DNA from 3 places in the Vibrio sp. 378 genome. Region 2 is predicted to be linked to each of the others. Evidence: predicted binding sites of a transcription regulator. Region 2 holds the regulator's gene; each other region holds the start of a gene.
The links. The regulator CRP, encoded in region 2, controls carbon source genes, mostly activating them, when cyclic AMP is high. The targets are predictions, from matches to a motif close to TGTGANNNNNNTCACA.

Region 1 (4,292 bases), on a different contig from region 2:
CGATGCGGTTTCGTCGGCAACGGCAAGTAAGGCTTCGAGCTTGCGCAAAGCACGATCGCTACGCCAGTCTTTGGCTAGCTCAACTGCCGCTTTGGTTAGGTGACCTTGGTGCATTTGCAGTTTGCTTTCGAAGCGCTCAAAAAGGGTGAAGGCATCCGCAGTACCGCCGGCAAAGCCCGCTAGTACTTGGTTGTTGTATAGGCGGCGAACTTTGCGCGCATTACCTTTCATTACGGTATTGCCTAGAGATACTTGGCCATCACCCGCGATGACGACTTTATTATTTCGACGTACAGATACAATGGTAGTCACAGTCGACCTCTTGATTATTTCTCTTTGGATTTAATTCAGTATATGGGGGAGGAGAAATGGGGATTCAAGGGGGCAAAAAGAAAGGCCCTAGGATCTTAGCTCCTAGGGCCTGAGTTTAAAGATTTTCTTTCCAAATCGCACACGGCTCGATTTTCGCGCGTTGCAGTTTATGACGGTCACGTTCTGCATCACGTTTGAACTTATACGGACCTAGCACCACGCGATACCATGAACTGCCTTCTTTCTTACGAATCTTGCTCGACATCCCTTGGAACGCGATTGCAAGCTTGCGCTCTTCGGCTTGTGCCTGAGTTTTGTACGCGCCACACTGCATGATGTAAGGAATTTTAGAAACTTCAATTTCTTTGGCCACAACTTCAACTTCACGTTTCGGTAGTGACTCAACATATTCCCATTTTTCTTCTGGTGGTGGCGGCAAGTCTTTTTTCGGCTTTGGTTTGCTTACAGTGGTTGTTGGCTGCTTCACAACTGGTTGTTTAGGTTCTGGGTCGCTACTCAAAAGGTAAAGACCATAGCCAAAACCGCCCACGAGCAAGATAGCGAGCAGGCCACTGCGCCAAGGTTTTTTTCTTCTCGGCGGCTGTTTTTTTGTCGACTTTTTTGGGGCGCCTCGCCCCCGTCTTACATAATCTCTATTTGCCACGGTTATTTCTGGTCATCAAGGATTCTTGCAAATATGTTAATCCAGAACGAGTTGAGAAAACACCCTATTGATAGAATCTTGATAGCTAAAGCGCGACAACGCCCGAGTGTAGGAGTGTGTTTCCGTTCTCGCTTACATTTATTCAGGGATACACAAAAAGCAGGAGGGGTAAATAAAAAAGCGGCGCCTTAGCACCGCTTTGGGGATGAATACCTAATCTTTAGGTTAAGGGCGCTGTGGTGGCGCTGCACTTCCACGAATGACGAGATTAGTTTCAAGCAGACGCGAGCCTGAATGCACGTCGTGGCCTTTTAACATCTCGAGCATCATTAGCATCGCTTGTCGACCAATCTCATAGCGAGGTTGAGAGATGGTGGTCAACGGTGGATCGCAGTACTGAGCGAAGTTAATGTCATCAAAGCCCACAACAGAGAGATCTTGCGGTACTCGTAAGCCAAGCTTTTTCGCTTCTTGAATTGCGCCGATGGCCATTGTGTCACAGTGACAGAAAATAGCCGTTGGTGGTTCTGGCAATTCGAGCAGTTTACGAACGGCTTTTGCTCCGCCATCAAAAGAGAACTCAGTAATGACACTATATTGTGGATCTTTATTGATGCCGGCACGGCGCAGGGCTTGTTGGTAGCCTTGCTGGCGGAACTGACACAATATTGCTGTGTCTGGTCCAGAGATTTGAGCAATGCGTTTATGACCTAATTGAGTCAGGTAATTCACCGCTTCAAATGCTGAGGTCAGGTTATCAATATGTACTGTCGGAAGCTCGAGCTCTGGCGCAAATTCACACGCCATTACCATCGGAGGTAAGTTCTTTTGCTCTGGCTTACTGACATCGAATGGTAGATCTGTACCAAGCAGTAGCATTCCATCTGCCTGCTTAGTAAATACGAGGTTAACGAAAGAGCTTTCGCGTTTCTTCTGTTGTCCGCTATCACCCAACAGGACTAGATAGCCATGTTCCATGGCTGCATCTTCAATACCGCGAATAATTTCAGAAAAATAAGGATCACAGATGTCGGGAACGATAGTAACAATGGTTTTTGATTCGTTTCTACGTAAGTTACGTGCTAATGAGTTTGGAGAATAACCCGCTTCAAGTACGGCATCTTCTACTCTCTTTCTTGTAGAAGAAGAGACTTTCTCTGGATTCATTAAGGCTCGAGATACCGTAGCCGTAGACACTCCCGCAAGCTGGGCAACATCCTTCATTGTCGCCATAGTTTTTAACCTCTCATTTATTTTTTGCCAAGATGACGTTATTCCGGTTTGAAATCAGAGTAATCAAACCGAGTTAGAGCTGTGTTTGCTCTTCGCTCAGTTCGTGTTAACGAGTGGGAAAATGGATTCTTCACCGCGATATCAATTTGTGGGAATAGTCATTGTTTTAATCTAAGCCTGTGCAAACAAGTCACTTTAGACTTTTCTAATTTGGATAGTCTATTCATTTCTAAAGTGAAAGTTACGGTCTGTTTAACAAAAATTGTAATCTTGGTGTGATTCTGGTCACATTAAATGGTAATTCATTACATAGTTAAACGTTTGCTAGCTGAGATCTTGTGGTTCTATGTCTAAATTCCAGCGCACTTTCTTAGCATTTGGCAACAACTCAATAGCAGGTTTGGCACTGGTTAATAACTTTTGCATCAATGAACGATGCTGAGTTTGCAGTAATAGTTGCCAACGGTATTTACCAGCCCGCTTGGCCAAAGGTGAAGGAGTAGGGCCTAACACCATGCAGGAATCATCGAACAGAGGGTGTGACTCTAACGTAAAGCGAACCTGACGCAGGAAGTCTTCAACTACCTCACTTTGGTTCGCCTCTGCTTTAAACAGAGTCAAGAAACTATAAGGCGGAAGCTGAGCCAGTTTGCGTTCTTCCAGAGCAGTCATAGCAAAGTGGCGATAGTCTTTTTGAAGTAGGGCCTGCAGCAAGCTGTGCTCAGGATGGTGGGTTTGTAGGATAACCTCGCCAGGTTTACTTGCGCGGCCGGCACGACCTGCGACTTGAATAAACAACTGCGCTAGTCGCTCGGAAGCGCGGAAGTCACTACTATAGAGAGAGCCATCAACATCCAAAAGAGCAACGAGCGTTACATTTGGAAAATGGTGCCCCTTAGCCAGCATTTGGGTGCCAATCAGAATTTGATGTTCACCTTTACGAATCGATTCAAGGGCATCTTCCAAACTACCTTTGCGGCGTGTGCTGTCTCTGTCGATGCGAATGGCGTTGTATTCTGGAAATAACTGAGCCAATTGTTGTTCGAGTTGTTCCGTTCCTACGCCGACGGTAACCAGTTGAGTTGAACCACACCCCTGACACTGATGAATTACCGGTTGTTGTGAGCCGCAGTGATGGCAGCGTATTTCGTTGCTGTAATGGTGGAACGTGTAGTACGCATCACAGCGTTTACATTCTGCAATCCAACCGCATTCATGGCACATCAAAGCGGGCGAAAAGCCTCGGCGGTTAAGAAACAACATTACTTGATTGCCAGCTTTTAAATGCTTGCGCATCTCGGCAATCAGTTGGGCAGATAAGCCACTTTCTAAATACTGACCTTTTACATCTAACACTTTATTAGTGGTTGGCACGGCAGAGCCAGCTCGTTGGGTTAGTGTTAAATGGTGATATTTGCCTGACAAGGCATTGTGCAATGTCTCCAGTGCAGGTGTGGCTGAGCCCAGAACAATCGGAACTTGTTCTTTATGAGCGCGCATTACAGCAACATCGCGTGCATGATAACGCAAGCTATCTTGCTGTTTGTAAGAGGTGTCATGTTCCTCGTCCACAATGATAATCCCGAGATCAGCAAAAGGCGCGAGTAGGGCAGAGCGTGTGCCGATAATGATTCCGGCCGCTTTGTCGCGTGCAGAAAGCCACGCATTCAGACGCTCCGTCTCGTTTAACCCGGAGTGGATGACGTCAACTGGCACATTAAAACGGCGTTTAAAGCGGTTGATGGTTTGGGGCGTTAAGCCAATCTCTGGTACTAAAACCAAGGCTTGTTTCCCTTGCTCTAAAACTGGCTTGATAAGGTTGAGGTACACTTCTGTCTTACCTGAGCCCGTGACGCCTTCTAATAAATAGGAGGCAAAACCTGTTTGGCTATTTACACTCGCAATAGCCAGCGCTTGTTCGTGGTTGAGCTTTGGCTTTTCGACGTCGCATTCAACGTGCTGTCCCCACTGGGTGATTACAGGCTTCTTCTCGATACGTTCAATCCAGCCTTTCTCTTCTAAAGACTTTAGTACTGTTGAGGCTATCTCTTGGTCGACAAATTCCTGGTGAGGCAAAGCGCCG
Region 2 (4,292 bases):
CGAAAGAAACTGGTATCGCGCTCGCTGACGCAAAAGGCATCGATGGCGTACTGTTTACGGGTAGCGCAAATACGGGGCATGTATTACACCGTCAATTTGCGGGTCAACCGGGCAAGATGCTCGCACTAGAAATGGGTGGTAATAACCCGATGGTGATCTCTGATAAATATGGTGATTTGGATGCCACGGTTTACACCATCATCCAGTCAGCGTTTATCAGTGCTGGGCAGCGTTGTACGTGTGCTCGTCGTTTGTATGTGCCATTGGGTGAAAAAGGCGATGCGCTTATCACCAAACTCGTTGAAGCGACACGCAATATTCGCGTAGACCAACCATTTGCAGAACCTGCGCCATTTATGGGACCGCAAATTTCGGTCGCGGCAGCCAAGTTTATTCTTGACGCACAAGCTAATCTACAGTCTCTTGGCGGTGAAAGCTTGATTGAAGCGAAAGCAGGAGAGGCGGCGTTTGTTTCTCCTGGCATCATTGATGTAACGAACATTGCTGAGTTACCAGATGAAGAATACTTCGGCCCACTTCTGCAAGTGGTGCGCTACGAAGGATTAGATAAAGCCGTGGCGCTAGCAAACGATACGCGCTTTGGCTTATCTGCTGGTTTGGTTTCAACCGACGACCAAGAGTGGGAATACTTCGTTGACCACATTCGTGCAGGTATCGTGAACCGTAACCGCCAGCTCACTGGTGCAAGCGGTGATGCGCCATTTGGTGGTCCGGGGGCGTCGGGTAACTTGCGCCCAAGCGCTTACTACGCAGCAGATTACTGTGCGTACCCAATGGCATCAATGGAAGGTCAAGAAACTGTCTTGCCTGCAACATTGAGTCCAGGTGTAGCGCTATAAGTTTTTATTATAGAGTCGCAACTATGCATTGCGGCTCACCTTGCCGGCGCATCATTTAGGTATGGGTTGTAGTGATCGTTGGCAGAACACGAAAAGTGAGCAAAGACTCGGAAAAGCGTGTTGACTGACTGGCATTTACCGTCACAGGTTGATGGTTGCTCGTTCATTATTCTGGACAACTCTTGTTGTGAACGAGCAGCCAACTTCCGCTTACCTTTAAACTCTACATCTCGTAACAAGGAGTCGTTATGACGCCCGATGTGTTATTTGAATCGCTATGGCAAGATTACATTCAACGTCTTTGCCCTTCGGCTGCTAAAGTGCATCAGCTGCTTCAAGAAGATGAGCCTCTGATTAATGATCATATAGCTTTACGTACCTTCAATATCGCGCCTCTTGGTATTGAAACTCTAGCTAAGCCATTTGTAGCTATTGGTTACAAGGCGTGTGGTGATTACGTTTTCGAAAGCAAAAAGCTGGTTGCTAAGCACTATGAGCACCCAGATCCGAAGCAACCTAAAGTATTTATTAGTGAGCTAAAAGTTGAAGAGTGCTCGCCTGAGCTACAAGAGATTGTGAAAAATTTGGTGGCACAAGTCGATGCTGACAAGCTGAACGATAGCGCATTCTTACATGGTGGACGCTTGTGGGATTTAAGCTTTGCTGATTACCAAACGTTGGCTAAAGAAAGTGAGTACGCATCTTGGCTTGCGGCGCATGGTTACGGAGCAAACCACTTCACGGTGAGCGTTAACCAGCTCAATGAATATGAAGAAGTGAAGCAGGTAAACAATCATCTGCGTACCGCTGGGTTTACCATTAATGAAAATGGTGGTGAAGTGAAGGGCACTCCTGAGGTGTTGCTAGAGCAGTCATCGACCATGGCAGATAAAGTAGCGGTTCGTTTTAGCGAAGGCACTGAAATTATCCCTGGCGGGTTTTATGAATTTGCTAAGCGCTATCCGATGGAAAATGGTGATTTGTACCCAGGTTTCGTGGCTGCTTCAGCTGACAAAATCTTTGAAAGTACGAATGGCTAAGTTTTAGGGTTAACCTGTTAAGCTTACTCATTAGTGTTCGCTGCACCCTATCTCATTTGGTCATGAGCAAATAAAAAGCCACCAATGTTGCCATTGGTGGCTTTTATAATTTTGTTCGTGTCACTCTAGTTCGAGATTAACGAGTACCGTAAACCACGATGGTTTTACCGTGAGCAGAGATTAGGTTCTGCTCTTCTAGCATCTTCAAGATACGACCTACTGTCTCACGAGAACAGCCAACAATTTGACCGATTTCTTGACGAGTGATCTTTATTTGCATGCCGTCTGGGTGAGTCATTGCGTCTGGTTGTTTTGCAAGGTTCAGAAGCGTCTGAGCGATACGACCAGTTACGTCTAGGAACGCCAGGTCACCCACTTTTTGGCTAGTTACTTGAAGACGACGAGCCATCTGCGCAGAAAGACGCATTAGGATGTCTGGGTTTACTTGGATAAGCTGACGGAACTTCTTGAAAGAAATTTCAGCAACTTCACAAGGAGATTTAGCACGAACCCAAGCTGTGCGCTCTTGGTCTTCCTCGAATAGACCAAGTTCACCAATAAAGTCTCCTTGGTTTAGGTAAGAAAGGATCATCTCCTTACCTTCTTCGTCTTTGATAAGAACCGCAACAGAACCTTTAACGATGTAGTACAAAGTTTCTGCCTTTTCGCCCGCGTGAATTAGCGTGCTCTTTGAAGGGTACTTATGAATATGACAGTGTGAAAGAAACCACTCTAATGTTGGGTCGGTTTGAGGTTTACCTAGAACCATAATATCTCACTTCCTCTGCAGGGTACGCTTGCGCTATCCATATTTTAGCTAAGCCTGAATTAGGCCTACTAGAATAAGAGCACTTTTTATATGCTGCAAGCTCTCTTGTGTTTCGGTAAGAAATAGTATCCTTTTTCGAAAACGATTTCTTGATTTTAATCGTGCCATGATTGAGATTTTGTAAGCAAAACTGTGCACATGATCACGGTATGAAAAGTAAACATCTTCGCAGGCAGGTTTTTAGCCAATTTTCCCTGTTTCGATGAGCTGTTGTAGGATAGGCCGAACTATGAGCTCCATTGCAAAGCTCATCTTACCGCCGGGTACGACAATCGTGTTGTGGCGTGACATGAATGAGCCATCAATCATGGCCAGCAGATATGGGAAGTCGACATTCTTGATACCGCGTAGGCGAATCACCACAAAACTCTCATCCAAACTAGGGATGCCTTTTGCATTAAGTGGGTTGGAAGTATCAACGGTCGGTACGCGCTGGAAGTTGATGTGAGTACGAGAAAACTGCGGAGTGATATAGTTGAGGTAATCGTCCATGGATCGCACGATTGAGTCCATTACCGCTTCACGCGAATGGCCGCGATCGCGAGTGTCACGTACGAATTTTTGGATCCACTCTAAGTTCACAATCGGCACCATGCCAATTAAGAAATCCACATGTTGAGCAACATTAACATCGCCATCGACCACGCCACCATGTAACCCTTCATAAAACAGCACGTCGCTGTTTTCGGGTAAGTCTTGCCACGGTGTAAACGTGCCTGGCATTTGATTGTAGGGAACCGCTTCGTCAAACGTGTGCAGATAACGGCGCACGCTGCCAGTACCATCATGCCCGAACTTACGGAAAAACTCTTCTAATCCCGGGAAGTCATTAGCTTGTGGGCCAAAGTAGCTAATGTGTCGACCTTGCTCGCGGGCTTTGCGAATTTCGATGTCCATTTCTGGGCGAGTAAAGCGATGGAAGCTATCGCCTTCAACCCATGCGGGTTTAACGTTCATCATATTGAACATTTTACGGAAGGCTTCAGATGTAGTGGTCGTGCCGGCACCGGACGAACCAGTAACCGCAATAATTGGGTGTTTAGCTGACATGACAAACCTTGTCGAAAATTACTTACCTGTAATGTGCAGTAGAGTTACTACTGCACGGTCGATATCCCACTATAGCACGTAACAATACCTTGTCATCGAGTGGGATACGGTAAAATGTGAAGGGTCTAAAATTTTGTTTTATGTTGAATATCGACGGTTTCGTGTAGCTCAGAGAACACGATAACCGCTTCACCTTTTTCCAATTGAGCTTTAACTTGATCAATTTTGTCTTGCAAAGAAACCTCAACGGTTCCGTAATCCGTTCCTTCGCGTAAGACGAATTCACGAATTAAGTTTTCCAATGTTTCCGGCGCAATGTCTTGCCATGGAATGATCATAAATACCTCTAACTTTTATGATGAGCGGCTAGTTTACTGCGTTCGTTGCTTGGATACAGCAGAAAGGTAATCTGCGGCGATACTTTCGTAATACGCGGGCAGCGCTTCCTCCAACCAAAACTTAGGTTTTAACGCCGTTCCTGTTAGGAAGCCAACATGGCCACCGTGTTCAAAG
Region 3 (4,292 bases), on a different contig from region 2:
GGTTATAACGATGCTGACTTTGAGCCAACCATGCTCGGAGCATCGTAAGTTTTGGGTGGCTGAACAACAGATCATCGTCCAACTTGTTAATTGAGCTTTCCAGTGTGCTGAGTTCGCCTTGGTTAAACATCTTCCAGCCGAATTCGTTTAGGATCTCTACCACTAAGTCCTTATCATTTGATTTTTGTGCATGATGAATCGCTTGGTGCGGTGCTTTTTGTTGTAACCAAGCGATAGCAGCATTGCGGTGGAGATCTTTTTCTTGCTGAGGAATACGAGCTTGGCGCTCATGAGATAAAAACTCGCCAAATAAGTTATGGAACCGGAACCAGTTCTGTTCCCCTTCGAGCGGGTAAATGAATAAGCCGTAACGGTTAAGCGATTCAATCATTCCCAGTGCGTCTTCGCGTTGGGTAAGGGCAAACACTAACTCATCATTGAAGTGGTCAAGCACGGATACTTGCATTAAAAAGTGACGAGTTTCGTGATCGAGTAAGTCAAACACTTCTTCGACCAAGTAATCCCACAAGTGCGCGTGATTGAACTGCGATACCGACTCTACAGTTTGTGCCAATGTGCGGTTTTGATGTTGGGCTTGTAATGCGATCAACTGCATCGCCGATGGCCAACCTTCAACATAGGTTCTTAGGCTGTTCGCCATGTCTTCATCAATACCATCGGCGATACGCTGGTTAAAGAAGCGAGTGGTTTCTTCGGTATCAAACGCCAACATCTCGTTGCCGATTTCGATCATTAAATCACGAACACGTAAGTTTGCAGTGCCCAGAGGCGGCGCTGCACGACTGGTTACCACAACGGTGAGGTTGTCTGGCATGTGCTTTAAGAAGAAACGCATGGATTCATGGATTTCATCATTCGTGATTAAATGGTAGTCATCAAGCACCACGTAGCACTCTTGATGAAAGTCAGCCATTTCAGCGAATACTTCGCTAAATAGGGAGCGTAAAGACGAGATCTGACGTTTTTCCGCCAGTTTTTGTGCGTTAGCGCAACTGAAGTTAGTGGCTTTGTTTAATGCTTGAAGCAGATAGTTTACAAAGCGAAAGCCGTCGTTATCGCTGTCATCAATGCTGTACCAACCGACGTTTGGCTTATCGGATAGCCACTGCGCTGCCATTGTTGTTTTTCCGTAACCTGCTGGGGATCGGAATAAAACCAATTTGTAGTAAGGCGCTTGCTGTAGTAAGTCCAACACTCGTGGGCGCACGATGGCATTGTGCAGGCGTCCTGGTCGAGTAAGCTTAGATGGAATCCACATTAGTAGTTATGTCCTTATTTGTGTATACCCAAATGACTGCAACGTGATCATTCTAGTAAAGCCCCCTTGAAAGCCGTCTTACTGAATGATGTCATCAGCATCAAAAACACTGTTTGAATGCCAGATAATGTCGCTACTGTTGGGGCTTGCGTCCGTCTGAAAAACCATTCCATACGGTCACTTAGATATAAAAGCTAGCGAAAACTAGAAATAACTCACATCGCCTAATTCTAGTTTGTATAAAAAGCGTACAATCCTGTGAGCTGAGTGGGATGTTACGACATCAGAAATGTTCGTTACTTTGATCCACTTCCTAATTCTCAAGGGTTGATGGATTTACCATCAACTACGCCCTTTATTTGTGATTGTCGTCACTTAAATATCGTTTGTTTCGTTAGCGTTAAGATCGCGTTGCACATAGATTACGAAAAGTTCTTCTACGCTGACCGAGTTAATGTGACCGATATTACAATTTTCACATCATCAGATGAGTGGACTATAAAAAGCGTCATGAACGGGTTTTAACCTTTCTCACATTCCATTGTGATCAAAATCACTAAGAACTGGTGCAAAGTTCACTTTGTTGAGATTTGGATCACTAACCTAGCAATGGTACCCCCTCTACGCCCTCAGCCCTCCTCCTTCAAAGGATGAGAATTAGGAGGATGTTTATTCACAGAGGTAAATGCACGATGTATGGCAGATGAATTACCAAAAGACGTGAGAATTTCGTAATGAAACCTACTCAACAAAAACAATTTGACAAGAAGTCGTTCCAAGAAAGCGTAAAGAAACACCTATCTGTAACTTACGCTCATACGATTGAAAACGCAGACAGCCGCGCATGGTACCTAGCAATGGGGCATGCTCTGGCTGAATTTACTACTCTAGATTTGCTTGCGACAGAAGAAGATCCACGCATTAAAAGTGCGAAGAGCGTTAACTACCTTTCGCTAGAATTCCTTATCGGTCGTTTGACTGGTAACAACCTAATCAGCATGGGTCTGTACGAACAAGTAACAGAAGCAATGGCTGAACTAGGTTACAACCTAACTGATCTGCTAGAAGAAGAGCGCGACCCATCATTGGGTAATGGTGGCCTTGGTCGTCTGGCTGCGTGTTTCATGGATTCATGTGCGGCACAAGAATTCCCAACTGTCGGCTATGGTTTACATTACGAATACGGTCTATTTAAACAGTCATTCAAAGATGGTCGTCAGCAAGAAGCACCTGACGCATGGCGCGGTGTAGAAGGCTACCCTTGGGAAATTGCGCGTCCAGAACTTGCGCAAGAGATCGGTTTCTACGGTCACGTTGAAGTGATTAACGAGAACGGTAAAGAAGTTCGCAAATGGGTACCAGGTATGACAGTAAGAGCAATGCCTTGGGATCTTCCAATTGTGGGTTACGAATCAGACACGGTTTACCCGCTACGTCTTTGGGAATGTCAGGCGATTGCACCATTCTCACTAGCAAGCTTTAACAATGGTGATTACTTCGAAGCTCAGCACGCACTGATCGACGCAGGTAACATCACTAAAGTGCTTTACCCGAACGACAACCACGAGAAAGGTAAAACACTGCGTCTAATGCAGCAGTACTTCCACTCAGCAGCGTCTGTACGTGACATCCTACGTCGCCACGAAGCTGCGGGCTACTCGCTAGCGGATCTACCTAAGCAAGAGACTATCCAGCTTAACGATACGCACCCAACGATTGCGATTCCTGAACTAATGCGCATCCTGATGGATGAAAAAGGTTTAGCTTGGGAAGCGGCTTGGGAAATCAGCTCTAAGACATTTGCGTACACCAACCACACGCTACTTCCAGAAGCACTAGAGACATGGCCAGAGTCGCTAATCCAGCACCTGCTACCACGTCACATGGAGATCATTTACGAGATCAACCACCGCTTCCTACAAGACGTACGTGCAATGTGGCCGGGTGATGTCGCGAAGCAACAGAAGCTTTCTATCATCGAAGAAGGTTTCCACCGCATGGTTCGCATGGCAAACCTATGTGTAATCGGCTCTTACGCAGTAAACGGTGTAGCAGCACTTCACTCTGAATTGGTTAAGAAAGACCTATTCCCAGAGTTCCACGAAATGTACCCGACACGTCTACACAACGTAACGAACGGTATTACGCCACGTCGCTGGTTGAAGTTCTGTAACCCAGGTCTGTCTCAGCTTATCACTGAGAAAGTCGGCCCAGAATGGCCAGCGAAACTAGAGCAACTTGAAGGTATTGCGAAGTACGCTACTGACGCGACATTCCAAAAAGAATTCATGGCAGTGAAGAAAGAGAACAAAGAACGCCTAGCAACTTGGGTGAAAGAGAACATGGGTATCGAGCTCGATACTAATGCAATCTTCGATGTTCAAATCAAGCGTCTGCACGAGTACAAACGTCAGCATCTAGACTTGCTACACGTACTGTCTCTGTACCACCGTATTCTTAATGAACCAGGTTTTGAGTGTACGCCACGCGTTGTGTTCTTCGCAGCAAAAGCAGCACCGGGTTACCACCTAGCGAAAGAAATCATCTTCGCAATTAACAAGATTGCAGACAAGGTGAACAACGATCCTCGCATCGGTAACAAGCTGAAAGTGGTATTCATCCCTGACTACCGCGTGAGCATGGCTGAAATCATTATCCCTGCGGCTGACGTTTCTCAACAAATCTCGCTAGCGGGTAAAGAAGCATCAGGTACAGGTAACATGAAGATGGCGCTAAACGGTGCGCTAACTATCGGTACAATGGATGGTGCAAACGTTGAGATTCGTGAGGAAGTAGGCGATGAGAACATCTATATCTTCGGTCTAGATGTTGAAGGTGTGAAAGCGCTGAAAGCTCAAGGTTACAACCCATTTGATTACTACAATGCGGATCACTTACTCAAAGCGTCAATGGACTTGCTATTGGGTGAAGAGTTCACACCAGGCCAACCAGGCTTACTGCGTGCCACATACGACAGCCTGCTAGACGGTGGTGACCCATACTTATGTCTCGC

Region 1: the regulator CRP is predicted to act here: its motif matches at 2,484-2,499, upstream of cytR (DNA-binding transcriptional regulator CytR).
Region 3: the regulator CRP is predicted to act here: its motif matches at 1,735-1,750, upstream of R7Q48_RS05295 (glycogen/starch/alpha-glucan phosphorylase).

Annotation. Positions count from the first base shown of each region.
Region 1 is NZ_JAWOUO010000009.1:35,037-39,328, forward strand. Features, by position in the region: gene hslV (ATP-dependent protease subunit HslV) at 1-312, opposite strand, end outside; gene ftsN (cell division protein FtsN) at 428-976, opposite strand; gene cytR (DNA-binding transcriptional regulator CytR) at 1,202-2,230, opposite strand; gene priA (primosomal protein N') at 2,534-4,292, opposite strand, start outside.
Region 2 is NZ_JAWOUO010000020.1:29,089-33,380, forward strand. Features, by position in the region: gene astD (succinylglutamate-semialdehyde dehydrogenase) at 1-860, shown strand, start outside; gene R7Q48_RS22030 (DUF1338 domain-containing protein) at 1,109-1,900, shown strand; gene crp (cAMP-activated global transcriptional regulator CRP) at 2,037-2,669, opposite strand; gene R7Q48_RS22040 (phosphoribulokinase) at 2,910-3,779, opposite strand; gene R7Q48_RS22045 (YheU family protein) at 3,905-4,117, opposite strand; gene R7Q48_RS22050 (hydrolase) at 4,151-4,292, opposite strand, start outside.
Region 3 is NZ_JAWOUO010000002.1:415,427-419,718, reverse strand. Features, by position in the region: gene malT (HTH-type transcriptional regulator MalT) at 1-1,279, opposite strand, end outside; gene R7Q48_RS05295 (glycogen/starch/alpha-glucan phosphorylase) at 2,014-4,292, shown strand, end outside.